DNA from 3 places in the Halomonas sp. YLGW01 genome. Region 1 is predicted to be linked to each of the others. Evidence: riboswitches for the same ligand, from Rfam matches in the RefSeq annotation. Region 1 holds a riboswitch; each other region holds the start of a gene.

Region 1 (4,626 bases):
GTTCCTGATGGAGGAGGTGGTGCATGAAATGGTTCATGATGCCGGTGGTGGCCTGCGTCGCATTGTCAGCCATGGCCGGCAGCGCTCAGGCTCAGCAGATGAGTATTACCCCGGCGGCCTATCTGGGCGCCGATGTCATGTTTTGGGACTTCGACCCGAACGGTCGTTTCTCCGCCGAGAGTGAGGCGCTTAGGCTTCGCGCCGGCATGCAGTTCAACGACTACTTCGCCCTCGAGGGGCATCTGGCCACCGGCGGATCGGATTCGATCGGTCCAGTGGACATCGACCTAGACTACCTGGCCGGCATCTTCGCCAAGGGCTTCCTGCCGGTGTCCCGGGAGTTCCGGCTCTATGGGTTGCTGGGTGCCAGCGAGGTGTCCTTCGAGAACGTCAGATTCGACGGCGACGACAGCGAGAGCGGTTTCTCCGGTGGCATCGGCGCCGAGTTCGACATGAGCCGCAACCTGTCGTTTGGCGCCGATTACATCCGCTATCTCGATGAAGACAGCTACACCTTCGACGGCTTTAGCCTAGGCGCTACCTACCGCTTCTAGGCTCGCTTGTCGCCGTCGCGTCCCACGACCTCGCCTGGCTCCGCCTGACGCAGGCGATAACGGCAAGGCCCCGCAAATGTGAGCATCATTGCGGGGCCTTTTGGGTTTTGGGGCGGGTTAGGTTCTACACCTCCTGGTAGAGCCGGGCGCCCGCGGCCTTGAAGGCTTCGGCCTTTTCTTCCATGCCCTTCATCACGGCCTGACGGTCGTCCTCGAGGCCATGCTCGGCGGCTGCGTCCTTGGCCCCGTTCTTGAAAGCAGCGTCGCGCACCTCCTGACTGATCTTCATCGAGCAGAACTTCGGCCCGCACATGGAGCAGAAGTGCGCCACCTTGGCCGAGTCCTTGGGCAGGGTCTCGTCGTGATAGTCCCGGGCGGTGTCCGGGTCCAGCCCCAGGTTGAACTGATCCTCCCAGCGGAACTCGAAGCGCGCCTTGGACAGCGCGTTGTCACGGCGCTGGGCGGCGGGGTGGCCCTTGGCCAGGTCCGCGGCATGGGCGGCGATCTTGTAGGTGATGATGCCGGTCTTGACGTCGTCCTTGTTGGGCAGGCCCAGGTGTTCCTTGGGAGTCACGTAGCAGAGCATGGCGCAGCCGTACCAGCCGATCATGGCAGCACCGATGCCGGAGGTGATGTGGTCATAGCCCGGTGCGATGTCGGTGGTCAGCGGGCCGAGGGTGTAGAAGGGCGCCTCGTCACACTCGGCAAGCTGCTTGTCCATGTTCTCCTTGATCAGGTGCATCGGCACATGCCCGGGGCCCTCGATCATCACCTGGACATCATGCTGCCAGGCGATGCGGGTCAGCTCGCCGAGGGTTTCGAGCTCGGCGAACTGGGCCGCGTCGTTGGCATCGGCCACCGAGCCCGGGCGCAGGCCGTCGCCCAGCGAGAAGGCCACGTCATACTGCTTGCAGATCTCGCAGATCTCCTCGAAGTGGGTATAGAGAAAGCTCTCCTGATGGTGGTAGAGGCACCACTTGGCCATGATCGACCCGCCCCGGGAGACGATGCCGGTGACGCGCTTGGCCGTCAGCGGCACATAGCGCAAGAGCACCCCGGCATGGATGGTGAAGTAGTCCACCCCCTGTTCGGCCTGCTCGATCAGGGTGTCGCGGAACACCTCCCAGGTCAGGTCCTCGGCCACCCCGTTGACCTTCTCCAGTGCCTGGTAGATGGGCACGGTGCCGATCGGCACCGGGGCGTTGCGGATGATCCACTCCCGGGTCTCGTGGATGTTCTGACCGGTGGACAGGTCCATGATGGTATCCGAGCCCCAGCGGATGCCCCAGGTCATCTTGTCGACCTCGTCCTCGATCGAAGAGGTCACCGCCGAGTTGCCCAGGTTGCCGTTGATCTTCACCAGGAAATTGCGGCCGATGATCATCGGCTCGGCTTCCGGATGGTTGATGTTGCTCGGGATGATGGCCCGGCCGGCGGCCACCTCGTCACGCACGAACTCCGGCGTGATCTCCTCGGGAAGCTGCGCGCCGAAGCCCTGGCCAGCGTGCTGATGGCCTAGGATGCGTTCGACCTCCGCCGTCCCCAGTGCTTGCCTACGCTGATTTTCCCGGATGGCGATGAACTCCATCTCCGGCGTGATGATGCCCTGGCGGGCATAGTGGAGCTGGGTGACGTTCCTGCCGGCCTTGGCACGGCGCGGGGTACGGGTCAGGTCGAACCGCAGTGGGGCGAGCATGGGATCATTGGCGCGGCGGCGGCCGTACTCGGAGCTGGGACCCTCGAGCCACTCGGTGTCGTTGCGCTCATCGATCCAGGCCTCGCGCAGGGCGTTCAGGCCGCGGCGCAGGTCGATCTCGGCATCCGGGTCGGTGTAGGGCCCGGAGGTGTCGTACACCAGCAGCGGCGGGTTGGTCTCGACGCCGTCGGAGGTGGTGGTCGGCGACAGGGAAATTTCGCGAAAGGGCACGCGGATGTCCGGGCGTGACCCCTCGACATAGACCTTGCGCGAGCCGGGCAGGGGCGCGATGGCGGCCGCATCGACGCGGGCCTGTTCGTTGAGGAAGTGCTGGGTGTTGCTCATGCGATGTGTTCTCCCGAAAGCATCAGGGAGGACAAGCGAAGGAGAGACAGGGGCTGGCGGCGAGTCGGACTCATGAGAAGGCGGCCTGCCTGTCGCTTGATCCCTACGCTGGTACCCTCCCGAAGGAATTAACCAGATCAGGTTCAACGGAATCCGTCCTGCCACGCGTGAGGCGTGTTGGGCGATCTCAGCCGGTATCACCGGCACCCCGTCAAGCGAGTGATGGGAGCCGTGGCTCCCGGTGGAGGTCTTCAATAGCTGTTCGGCACCACCCGACCGAACGGCCTGTTGCTACGAGCCCTTCTTCAGCAGGCCCCTTGGCGGAGCAAATGGCAGCGGGCTCATGGCAGTGGGATCAGTCGCGGCGATCCAGCCCCATCTGCCAGAAATCGATCTCGAGCCGCGTGGCCTCAGTGAACACGCGGCTCAGCTCCTGGAAGCGTCGCGGGCTGACCTCCGCGAGGCGCGCATCGAGCCAGGCGCGCTCGTCGTGCATCGCGGCCTGGAAGTCGTCACTTTCGTACATGGCGATCCAGGCATCATAAGGATTGGCCTCGCCGCGCACCGTGAAGGCCTGGGTGTTCAGCCAGTTGGCGATCTCGCCGTAGCCGATCAGGCATGGGGCCAGCGCCACATGCAGGTCGAGCAGGTCGCCGCGGTGGCCGGTCTCGAGCACGTAGCGGGTGTAGGCCAGGGTGGCGCGGGCCTCGGGCAGCCGGGCCAGGTCGTCTTCGCTGATGCCCCATTCGCGGCAGAACCCGATGTGCAGGTCGAGCTCCACGTCGAGGATGGTTTTCAGACCGTCGAAGGCCTGACGCAGCTCGGCCAGGGTACGGCTCTTGTAGGCCGCCAGGGCATAGGCCCGGGAGAAGTGGACCAGGAACAGGTAGTCCTGCTGCAGGTAGTGACGGAAGGCACCTTCGTCGAGGCGGCCGGCGCCGAGGGCGCGCACGAAATCGTGTTCCAGGTAGGCGCGCCAGTCCTGGTGGCAGGCGTCGGTCAGGTCACTGAAGCGATAGCCCATCTTGCCTCCGTTGCGGTCTGGATTCGGGGCACGGGCGGCATAGGGAAGGGCAGGCATGACCGGGCAGGAATGAGCACACGGCTCTTCGGTCACCGCTTGATTCCTACGCCGGTACGAGCCGGATCAGGTTCAACGGGATCCACCCTGTGGCGTGCTGGGCACGGCGCTGGGTGGTCTCAGCCGGCATCACCGGCACCCCGTCAAGCGAGTGACGCCAGTCTAGCAGCTTGTCGCGCCCTTGCCAGTCCGGGTTATGCTGGTGCTCGGCCTTCCCTTTCAAGACGAGGATGTCACGGATGATGTCACCCCCTTCTCCAACGCCCGCCATGACCATGCTGGTGGCCGGCGACCCCGACCAGCTCACCGGCAGTTATGTCTACGATGCCCGTATCGCCGAGGCGCTGCGCGAACGTGGCTGGGAGGTCGCGGTCGAGGGGCTGGCCGGGCGATTCCCGATGCCCGATCAGCAGGCGACCGAGAGCCTCGAGGCTGCCCTGACGCACCGGCCGGACGGCGCCCGGGTGGTGCTCGATGCCATGGTCATGGCCGGCCTGCCGGAGGTGGTGGCTCGCCATGCCGACCGACTCGAGCTCACCGCCCTGATGCATCACCCGCTCGCCGACGAGACCAGCCTGAGCGCCAGTCAGCGGGAAGGCTTTCGCGAAAGCGAGACCCGAGCGCTGGCGGCGATGCATCGGGTAATCGCGACCAGCGCCTTCACGGCCGGGCGGCTGGCCGATTTCGCCGTGCCCGCCTCGCGCATTCACGTGGTCGAGCCGGGCGTGGCACCGGCCCCCTTGGCTGAAAGGGTCACCCGCCATGAGGACGAATGCGAGCCGGCACGGCTCTTGTGCGTGGCGAGCCTCACCCCGCGAAAGGGCCACGAGGTGCTGATCGAGGCGCTCGCCGAGCTGTCCGGTCTCAACTGGCAGTGCGATTGCATCGGGGGGCTGGATCTCGATCCGGCGCATGCCAGCCACATCGAGGCGATGATCGAGGCGCGAGGG
Region 2 (4,626 bases), 1.6 Mb from region 1:
CTCGTAGCGGATCACCACCACGTCGCCGGCCACCACGGTGCCGTCGTTGATGCGGGCCTGGGCCTCCTCCTCTGAGCCGAACACTCGGGCGGTGCCGGTGAAGCGCACGCCTTCCTTGCCAGTGATCTTGGCGACCGCCCCCTCGGGAGCCAGGTTGCCATGCAGGATGCGCAGGTGGCTCTCGGCCTTCAACGGCGCCGTGAGCGGCGCGATGATACGCTGATCGTCCGGGTAGGCCGCCACACCCGCGAGGTTCTCGGCGAGCGTGCGACCGGTCACGGTCAGGCAGTCTCCGTGCAGGAGTCCCGCCTCGAGCAGCATCTTCATCAGCGGCTGGATGCCGCCGATCTCGATCAGCTCGCTCATCATGTAGTGACCGCTGGGGCGCAGGTCGGCAAGCACCGGCACCCGTTTGCCGAGCCGGGTGAAGTCATCGAGGGAAAGCTCGACGCCGACGCTGTTCGCCATGGCGATCAGGTGCAGCACCGCGTTGGTGGAGCCGCCCAGCGCGATCACCACGGTGATGGCGTTCTCGAAGGCCTCGCGTGTCATGATGTGCGAGGGGCGGATATCGCGCTCGAGCAGCTCGAGCACTTGTGCCCCGGCGGCGGCACAGTCGTCGCGCTTGGCCTTTGAGACGGCATTCTGCGCCGAGCTGCCCGGCAGGCTCATGCCCAGCGCCTCGATGGCCGAGGCCATGGTGTTGGCGGTGTACATGCCGCCGCAGGCACCGGGTCCGGGAATAGCCGTCTCCTCGATGTGCTTGACGTCGATGAGGTCGAGATCGCCCTTGGCGTGGGCGCCCACCGCCTCGAACACCGAGACGATATCGGTGTGGTTCTCGCCGGGCAGGATGGTGCCGCCGTAGACGAAGACGCTGGGGCGATCGAGCCGCGCCAGACCGATCAGGCAGCCGGGCATGTTCTTGTCGCAGCCGCCGATCGCCACCAGGCCGTCGAAGCCCTCGCAACCGGCCACGGTCTCGATGGAATCGGCGATCACCTCCCGCGACACCAGGGAGTACTTCATGCCCTCGGTGCCGTTGGCGATGCCGTCGGAGATGGTGATGGTGTTGAAGATCACGCCCTTGCCGCCGGCACCGTCGGCCCCGGCCCGGGCTTCGTCGGCGAGGCCATCGATATGGCTGTTGCAGGGCGTGACCTGGCTCCAGGTCGAGGCGATGCCCACCTGGGGCTTGGCGAAGTCCGCGTCGGTGAAGCCCACCGCACGCAGCATGGCGCGACTGGCGGACTTGCCGAGACCATCAACCACCGGGGCGGAATGACGCCGGCGCGGATCCTTGGGGGTATCGGACATGGAGCCTCCTATCAGCGGATTGATCGTCAATCTCCTGATAGTGGGCGCCATGTCATGGCCTTGCAAACCCTCTGGCGCCTCCTAGCCAGTGCGGGTGGCCAACGCCGGGCGCAGGGAAGCGACGAAAAGGCTGACCAGCGTCGAGGCGAGCAAGGCGCCGAGGAAGGGCGCAAGCGTCGGCACTCCGCCGGGGAAGCTCGCCGCCATCAGCCCCGCCATGAAGCTGCCCTGAGCCAGCCAGCCGGGCAGCACGGCACCCAAAAGGCCCGCCAGGCCGCCGGCTACCGCGGCGGCGGTGGTCATGCGCGGCCACAGGCCGAGCAGCACCGGCACCACCGCCGAGGCACAGAGCAGATCGGCGATCAGGAACAGCCGCAGCACCGAAAGATTCTGCAGCGCCAGCGCCACCACCGGCACCATCAGCGCCACCGTCAGCCAGCGGGCCATGGGCAGGCCCAGGCCCGTCCGGCCGCTTTCGCTGCCATCGCCCACCGCCAGCGAAGCGATGGCGTTCTGCAGGGTATCGACGCTCGAGGCCACCAGGGTCACCGCCAGCACCAGGCCGAGCAGCTTGAGGCCGGCGGGCGCGTCGATCAGCAGCGCGAAGAATGGCATCGGCGGCTCGCCAAGTGCGATCCCGGACATGGCGGCGAGGATGCCCAGGCCCCCGACCACCGCGACCACCGCCACGGTCACCAGGCCGCCGAGAAGCGCCCCGCGCCCCAGAGCCTGGCCGCTCTTCGCCGCCCAGACCCGCTGCCAGTAGCCCTGATGGAAGAGATTCGCCGCGGTGACCGCGATCACCAGGGTCGCCGCCACGGAGAGCGCACTGCCAGTCGGAATGCCCGGCATCTCGGCCGTTTCCGGCAAGGCCGGCAGCCGCGACAGGCCCAGCCAGCCGACCACCGCCAGCAAGGCGATCAGGAGCCCCGCCTGCCAGCGGTCGGTGGCGAGACTCGCCCGCAGCCCGCCGAGCGCCGTGTAGAGCAGCGTGGTAACGGCCACGCCGATCACCACCAGCGCCGGCGACACCTCGGAGAGCAGCGCGGTGATGCCGCCGATGGCGGTCAGCTCCGCGGCCAGGAAGCAGGCCATGTAGAGGATCGAGATCAGTGACACATAACGGCGCACGCCGGTCCCGTAGCGGCGCTCGGCGAACTCGCCGATGCTGCGCCCCTCGGGCAGGTAGCGGCGGATCGCCGGACCACAGGCGGCCAGCACCACGAAGGGCAGCGCCGCGCCCAGCGCATAGCCTGCCAGCGCGATAGGCCCCACGAAGGCACCCACTTCCGGCGGCGCGAAGAGAATCCACGCCCCCATGCCGGAGGCCAGGAAGGATAGCCCTAAGGTCGAGGCGGTCTGGGAGTTGCGGGCGGTGACATAGTCATCAAGAACATCGTCCTCGAGAACATCTTCATCAAGCGCCCCGTTAGTACGCCGGGCGCGCAGGCCAAGCCAGGTGAACAGCACAAGCGCCGCGCCCAGCGCGGCAAACGTCGGGTAAGGCATGTCGCACTTCCTCCGCCGGTATGATCCGGATCAGGTTCCAGGGTCAGCACACGGTGCACTCTCAGTCCCGGCTCGGCCGTGTCTCTGGTGACGGCGCGGCCGGGGACTCCCCTGGCGACAGTGAATGAATTGTGGGTATGACGAGGGGATTATCTCGTGTTGAAGCGGCGGCGTCATCCCGCCCGGGCCAGTCATCTCTCCCGCTCAGGTAATGGCCTATCCGGCCGATAACCTTGACGATGCCCGGAAGACCCGACACCAACAACCACCTGCAGGGACTCAGGATGCTATATACCGCCGCGAAGGAGCACGCCGAAGGGCGCCTGCACCAGATCTTTGCCATGCCCTACAAGGCCTTCGACAACGATGTGCCCGAGCGCAACCTCCATCTGCGCGTGGCGCTCGAAGCCCTGCTGGGGAAACCGCTACGCGAGGGGCGCCTGACCCTGCAGGTGATCTACGGCTGGGAGAATGGCAGCTTTGCGCCGGCGGACCTGCATCACAGCGACCATGCGCTGGGTTCGGCAGATGACATCACCCGCCTTCTGGTCCGCTACAAGGATACCCAGGAAACGCCAGCGCCCCGCCCGGATGCTGCCGCCACCCTGCTGTCCGAGCCGCTGGAGAAGGCGATTGCCGATGCCGAACGCACCGGCCAGACCATCGACAATGAGACGCGCCGCATTCCCGCCCGCTGGCCCACGTTTCCTCAGGGCTTGAGCCTCTACACCTTCTTCAAGGTCTATCATCGCCTGACCTATGGCGAGGACGAGTCCTACCGCTCGATTCGCTGCCTGACCGCCGCGGGCCAGCGCGAGATCCATGAGTTCCACCTGGAAGAAGGTGAATTCGCCGTGGTCACCCCGCAGCAGGATGCTCCGGCTGGCGAGGTGAAGCTGGTGCTGCATGTCGGTCAGGTCGAGCCGGTGATGGCGCTGCTGGACAAGTGCGCGATCGCGGCGTAAGTGAGGCGTCTACTCGAACTCCACCACCTGGCGCACGGCCTGACCGGCGGCGAGCTGCTCGAAGCCGTCGTTGATCTCGTCGAGAGTCAGCACCCGGGAGAGCAGCCGGTCGACGGGTAGCCTGCCTTGCTGGAAGAGGGCGACGTAGCGGCCGACGTCGCGCACCGGCACGCAACTGCCCACGTAGCTGCCGCGAAGGGTGCGTTCCTCGGCCACCAGGCTGACCTGCTGGATGGCCACCTTACGCTCGGGGTGGGCGAGGCCGCCGGTAACGGTCAGGCCACCGCGACGAGTGATCCGGTAGGCGAACTCCAGTGCCTTCTCGGAGCCCGCCATCTCGATGGCGCAGTCCACGCCGCCCTGGGTCGCCTCGCGCACCTGCTCGGCACAATCTGCGGCGGCGCTGTTGAATGTTTGCGTCGCGCCCAGTTCCGCGGCCAGCGCCAGCTTGTCGTCATCCAGGTCGATGGCGATCACCTCGCTGGCCCCCGCCACCAGGGCGCCGAGCACGCTGTTGAGCCCCACCCCGCCGAGGCCGATCACCGCTACCGTCTGGCCGGCGCGGATGCCCGCCGAGTTGATGGCGGCGCCCACGCCGGTAAGCACCGCGCAGCCGAACAGGGCGGCATGACGAAACGGCAGCCGCGGGTCGATCCTGACCAGGGAGTCCCGGGAGACCACCGCATGATCGGCGAAGGCGGAAACCCCGAGGTGATGATTCACCGGCGTGCCGTCGGCGCGATGCAGGCGATGACCGCCGCCGACCAGGGTGCCGGCGTTGTTGGCCTGGGCGCCCGGCTCGCAGAGGGCCGGCCGCCCCTCGGCACAGGGCGCG
Region 3 (4,626 bases), 1.0 Mb from region 1:
CTTTCCGCTGCGTGGCCTGACCTCACCGGACTTCGATACGCTTTCGACCTGGGGCAAGATCAAGGACTACTTCTGGCATATCTCATTGCCGGTGCTGGCCTCCGCCATCGGCAGCTTCGCCACCCTGACCATGCTAACCAAGAACAGCTTTCTCGATGAGATTCACAAGCAGTACGTGCTTACCGCGCGGGCCAAGGGCGCCAGCGACCGCCAGGTGCTCTACGGCCACGTCTTTCGCAACGCCATGCTGATCATCATCGCCGGGCTGCCCTCGGCGCTGATCGGCATCTTCTTCACCGGCTCGCTGTTGATCGAGGTCATCTTCTCCCTGAACGGCCTCGGTCTGCTGGGCTTCGAGGCCGTGATGCAACGCGACTACCCGGTGATCTTCGGCACCCTCTACCTGTACACCCTGATCGGACTGATCCTTAAACTGATCTCCGACCTGACCTACGTGTGGGTCGACCCGCGCATCGATTTCGCGACCAGGGAGGCCTGATGACGCTCTTCACCCGCTTTCATCAGTCACTGTCGCCGATCACGCGCCGCCGCCTGGCCGTCTTCAGCGGCAACCGCCGCGCTCGGCTGTCGCTTTGGTTGTTCCTTTGCATGTTCATCCTGAGCCTCGGTGCCGAGTTGATCGCCAACGACAAGCCACTGGTCATGCGCTATCAGGGCGACTGGTACGTCCCGCTGCTGGTCGACTACCCGGAAACCGAATTCGGCGGTTTTCTGCCCACCGCCACCGACTACCGGGACCCCTATGTGCGCGAGGCCATCGAGGCAGACGGCTGGATGCTATGGCCGCCGATCCCCTATTCCTACCAGACCCTGGACATGGAGCTGAGCCGGCCGGCTCCCTCCTCGCCGGATGGGCGTCACTGGCTGGGCACCGACGACCAGGGGCGCGATGTACTGGCCCGGGTGATCTATGGCTTCCGGCTATCGGTGGTCTTCGCGCTGGTGCTGACCATCGGCTCGCTGGCGATGGGGGTGGTCATCGGCGGCGTGCAGGGCTACTTCGGCGGTAAGGTCGACCTGATAGGCCAACGCCTGATCGAGATCTGGTCAGGGTTGCCGGTGCTGTTCCTGCTGATCATCCTGGCAAGCCTGGTGGAGCCCAATTTGTGGTGGCTGCTCGGCATCATGCTACTGTTCTCCTGGCTGGGGCTCGTCGATGTGGTGCGCGCCGAGTTCCTGCGCGCCCGCAATCTCGAATACGTGCGCGCCGCCAAGGCCATGGGCCTGCCCTCCTACCTGATCATGTGGCGCCATGTACTGCCCAATGCCATGGTCGCCACCCTGACGTTCATTCCGTTTCTGTTCACCGGCGCCATTACCACACTGACCGCACTGGACTTCCTTGGCTTCGGTCTGCCGCCTGGATCGCCGTCGCTGGGCGAGCTGGTGGCGCAGGGCAAGAACAACCTGCAGGCACCTTGGCTCGGCATCACCGCCTTCGTCAGCCTGTCGCTGATGCTCTCGCTGCTGGTATTCATCGGCGAAGGCCTTCGCGATGCCTTCGACCCGCGCCACATCCAGGCGAGCCCCAAGGCGACCGCCACGCCCGCGACCACCCCGGCCGCCATCAGGAGCACGGACGATGCCTGAGACGATGTCTATCCCCCCCCATCACGCCCGCCCCCTGCTGCGCCTGGATGACCTGAGCATCGGCTTCGACGGCCAGACGGTCGTCGACGCGCTGTCACTCACCGTCCACGCGGGTGAGGCCGTGGCCCTGGTCGGTGAATCCGGCTCCGGCAAGTCAGTCAGCGCCCTGGGGGCCATGAACCTGCTGCCCGACAACGCAAGCGTCAACGGTTCTCGCCGACTCGGTGACACGGACCTGGCGACGCTGAAGCGGCGAGACTGGCAGGGCTTGCTGGGCAGTCGGGTCGGCTTCGTCTTTCAGGAGCCCATGACCTCGCTGAACCCACTGCACACCGTCGAGAAACAGATTGGCGAGAGCCTGCGCCTGCATCAGGGCCTCAGCGGCAAGGCCGCCCGCGCACGAGCCCGCGATCTTCTTATCCAGGTCAAGCTGCCGCGCCCCGATGAGCTGCTCGATGCCTGGCCCCATCAGCTGTCCGGCGGCCAGCGCCAGCGCGTCATGATTGCCATGGCGATCGCCAATGAACCGGATCTCCTGATCGCCGATGAGCCCACCACGGCGCTGGATGTCACCGTGCAGCAGGATATCCTCGCCCTGCTCAGGGAGCTTCGCGAGCGCCATGGCATGGGCATGCTGCTGATCACCCATGACCTGAACCTGGTACGCCGTCATGCCGATCGGGTCTGCGTGCTCTATCAGGGGCGCGAACAGGAAACCGGTCCGGTGGAGCGGGTCTTCCGTGATCCCCAGAGTCGTTATACCCGCACCCTGCTGGATGCCGAGCCTCGCGGCCGCCCACTGCCACTCGACACACCGCCCGTGCTGCTCGCCGCACGGGGCTTGCGCGTGGCCTTCTCGCGCTCCAAGCGCCTCTTCGCCAAGACCCCGGCGCCCTTCGTGGCCGTGGAGCCACTTGATCTGACCCTGCGCCGCGGCGAGACCCTCGGCATCGTCGGTGAGTCCGGTTCCGGCAAGACCACCCTCGCCATGGCGCTGCTGCGCCTGATCGCAAGCGATGGCGAGATCGACTTCTCAGGAGCGCGCCTGGACACGCTCAGCGGCACGGCCCTGCGCAAGCAACGCCGACGCTTTCAGATTGTCTTCCAGGATCCCTATGGCTCGCTTTCACCGCGCCTGCCGGTGGCCAGGATCATCAGCGAGGGGCTGCGCTTTCATCACCCCGAGCTCGAGGATGCCGAAGTCGAGCGGCGCGTTCAGGCGACGCTGCTCGAGGTCGGGCTGCCCGCCGACTGTGCCTCCCGCTACCCGCATGAGTTCTCCGGCGGTCAGCGCCAGCGCATCGCCGTGGCCCGGGCGATCATCCTCGAGCCGGAACTGGTGGTGCTCGACGAACCCACCTCGGCGCTGGATCGCACCGTACAGAAGCAGTTGGTCGAACTGCTGCGTGACCTGCAGGCACGACGCGGACTGAGCTACCTGTTCATCAGTCATGATCTGGCCGTGGTGCGCACCATGGCTCACCGGGTGATGGTGATGAAGGACGGCGAGGTGCTCGAGGAAGGCTTAAGCGAGCAGGTGCTGGGTGATCCTCAGACCCCTTACACCCGGGCACTGGTCGAGGCCGCCGGCCTGGCGCCGTCCTCCGGCTGAATCGCTGCGGGCTTTACAGCCAGGCAGTCGGCGGGGATAGTACCTTTTCTTGATGACAGGGGCGCCGGTGCTCGCCGGCTGAGAGGCACCCTTCGAACCTGACCCGGATAATGCCGGCGGAGGGAGTCGTGTGGCAGGCTCATCCAGCCTCTGCCCACGGTCGCCTCCGCGATGGAGGCCCATGATGACCACAGTGAATCCTGCTCTTCACCTAGCACGCGTGCGCGAAACGTCGCCGCTGATCCACAACATCACCAACTTCGTCGCCATGAATTCCATGGCCAACGTCCTGTTGGCGATCGGCGCCTCTCCAGCCATGGTGCATGCGCGCGAGGAAGCCGGTGAATTCGCCGGCCTCGCCCAGGCCTTGACCATCAACATCGGCACCCTGTCACCGCACTGGGTCGATGCCATGATCGAGGCCGCCAGCGCCGCCCAGACTACCGGCACGCCCTGGGTGCTGGACCCGGTCGCGGTCGGCGCCACCACTTACCGCCGCCAGACGGCCCGTCAGCTGGTCGCTCTGTCCCCCACAGTGATCCGCGGCAATGCCTCGGAAATCATGGCGCTGGTGAATCAGAGCTCGGGCGGACGAGGCGTCGACAGCACCGACGCTGCCGATAGCGCGCTCGACGCCGCCCTTCAGCTGGCGCGGCAGACCGGCGCCGTTGTCGCCGTCACCGGGGAACAGGATATCGTGACCGACGGCCAGCGCCTGGCAAGGATCGAGGGAGGCCATCCACTCATGCCCAAGGTCACGACCCTGGGGTGCTCGCTAACCGGCGTCGTCGCAGCCTTCATCGCCGATGCCGAGGACATCTTTGCCGCCACCGTCGCGGCCCTTGACGGCTATGCCGCCGCCGGCGAACGGGCCGGCAAGGACGCCAAGGGACCCGGCAGTTTCTCGGTGGCCTTTCTCGACGCCTTGCATGGCCTCGACGCCGGCGCACTGTCAGGGCGTCACCTGGAGATCGAACATGTCTAATCATCATCCATCGAAGGCATTCGACTTGTCCCTTTACCTGGTCACCGATGCCGAGCTATGCGCCCAGGCAGGGCTCATCGACACCGTGCTTGGCGCCGTACGTGGCGGGGTCACGATGATTCAGCTGCGTGACAAGACCGCCACCGATACCGAGCTCACCGCCCAGGCCCGCACACTGATGACAGCGCTTCAGGGTACTGGTGTCCCCTTGATCATCAACGACCGCCTGGAAGTTGCCCTCGCCGCCAAGGCAGATGGCCTACATATCGGCCAGGGAGACGGTGACGTGGCCGAGGCGCGTCGGTGCCTGGGCCCTCGAGCCATTCTGGGGCTGTCGGTCGAAAACTGCACTCAGCTTGCAACTCTGGATCCCGAGCCGCTCGATTACCTTGGCCTGGGCCCGGTATTCGCCACCTCG

The links. Region 1 has a riboswitch for thiamine pyrophosphate ahead of thiC (phosphomethylpyrimidine synthase ThiC). Riboswitches for the same ligand answer to the same signal wherever they lie in the genome.
Region 2: another riboswitch for thiamine pyrophosphate. It lies ahead of IEJ03_RS03180 (sodium:solute symporter); the one in region 1 lies ahead of thiC (phosphomethylpyrimidine synthase ThiC).
Region 3: another riboswitch for thiamine pyrophosphate. It lies ahead of thiM (hydroxyethylthiazole kinase); the one in region 1 lies ahead of thiC (phosphomethylpyrimidine synthase ThiC).

Annotation. Positions count from the first base shown of each region.
Region 1 is NZ_CP062005.1:2,561,228-2,565,853, reverse strand. It holds gene IEJ03_RS11790 (porin family protein) at 24-554, shown strand; gene thiC (phosphomethylpyrimidine synthase ThiC) at 679-2,595, opposite strand; TPP riboswitch at 2,679-2,816, opposite strand; gene tenA (thiaminase II) at 2,951-3,619, opposite strand; TPP riboswitch at 3,703-3,829, opposite strand; gene IEJ03_RS11775 (glycosyltransferase family 4 protein) at 3,916-4,626, shown strand, end outside.
Region 2 is NZ_CP062005.1:678,057-682,682, reverse strand. It holds gene ilvD (dihydroxy-acid dehydratase) at 1-1,317, opposite strand, end outside; gene IEJ03_RS03180 (sodium:solute symporter) at 1,399-2,826, opposite strand; TPP riboswitch at 2,816-2,949, opposite strand; gene IEJ03_RS03175 (hypothetical protein) at 3,066-3,791, shown strand; gene IEJ03_RS03170 (zinc-dependent alcohol dehydrogenase family protein) at 3,801-4,626, opposite strand, start outside.
Region 3 is NZ_CP062005.1:1,558,020-1,562,645, reverse strand. It holds gene IEJ03_RS07230 (microcin C ABC transporter permease YejB) at 1-499, shown strand, start outside; gene IEJ03_RS07225 (ABC transporter permease) at 499-1,611, shown strand; gene IEJ03_RS07220 (dipeptide ABC transporter ATP-binding protein) at 1,616-3,223, shown strand; TPP riboswitch at 3,271-3,365, shown strand; gene thiM (hydroxyethylthiazole kinase) at 3,405-4,208, shown strand; gene thiE (thiamine phosphate synthase) at 4,201-4,626, shown strand, end outside.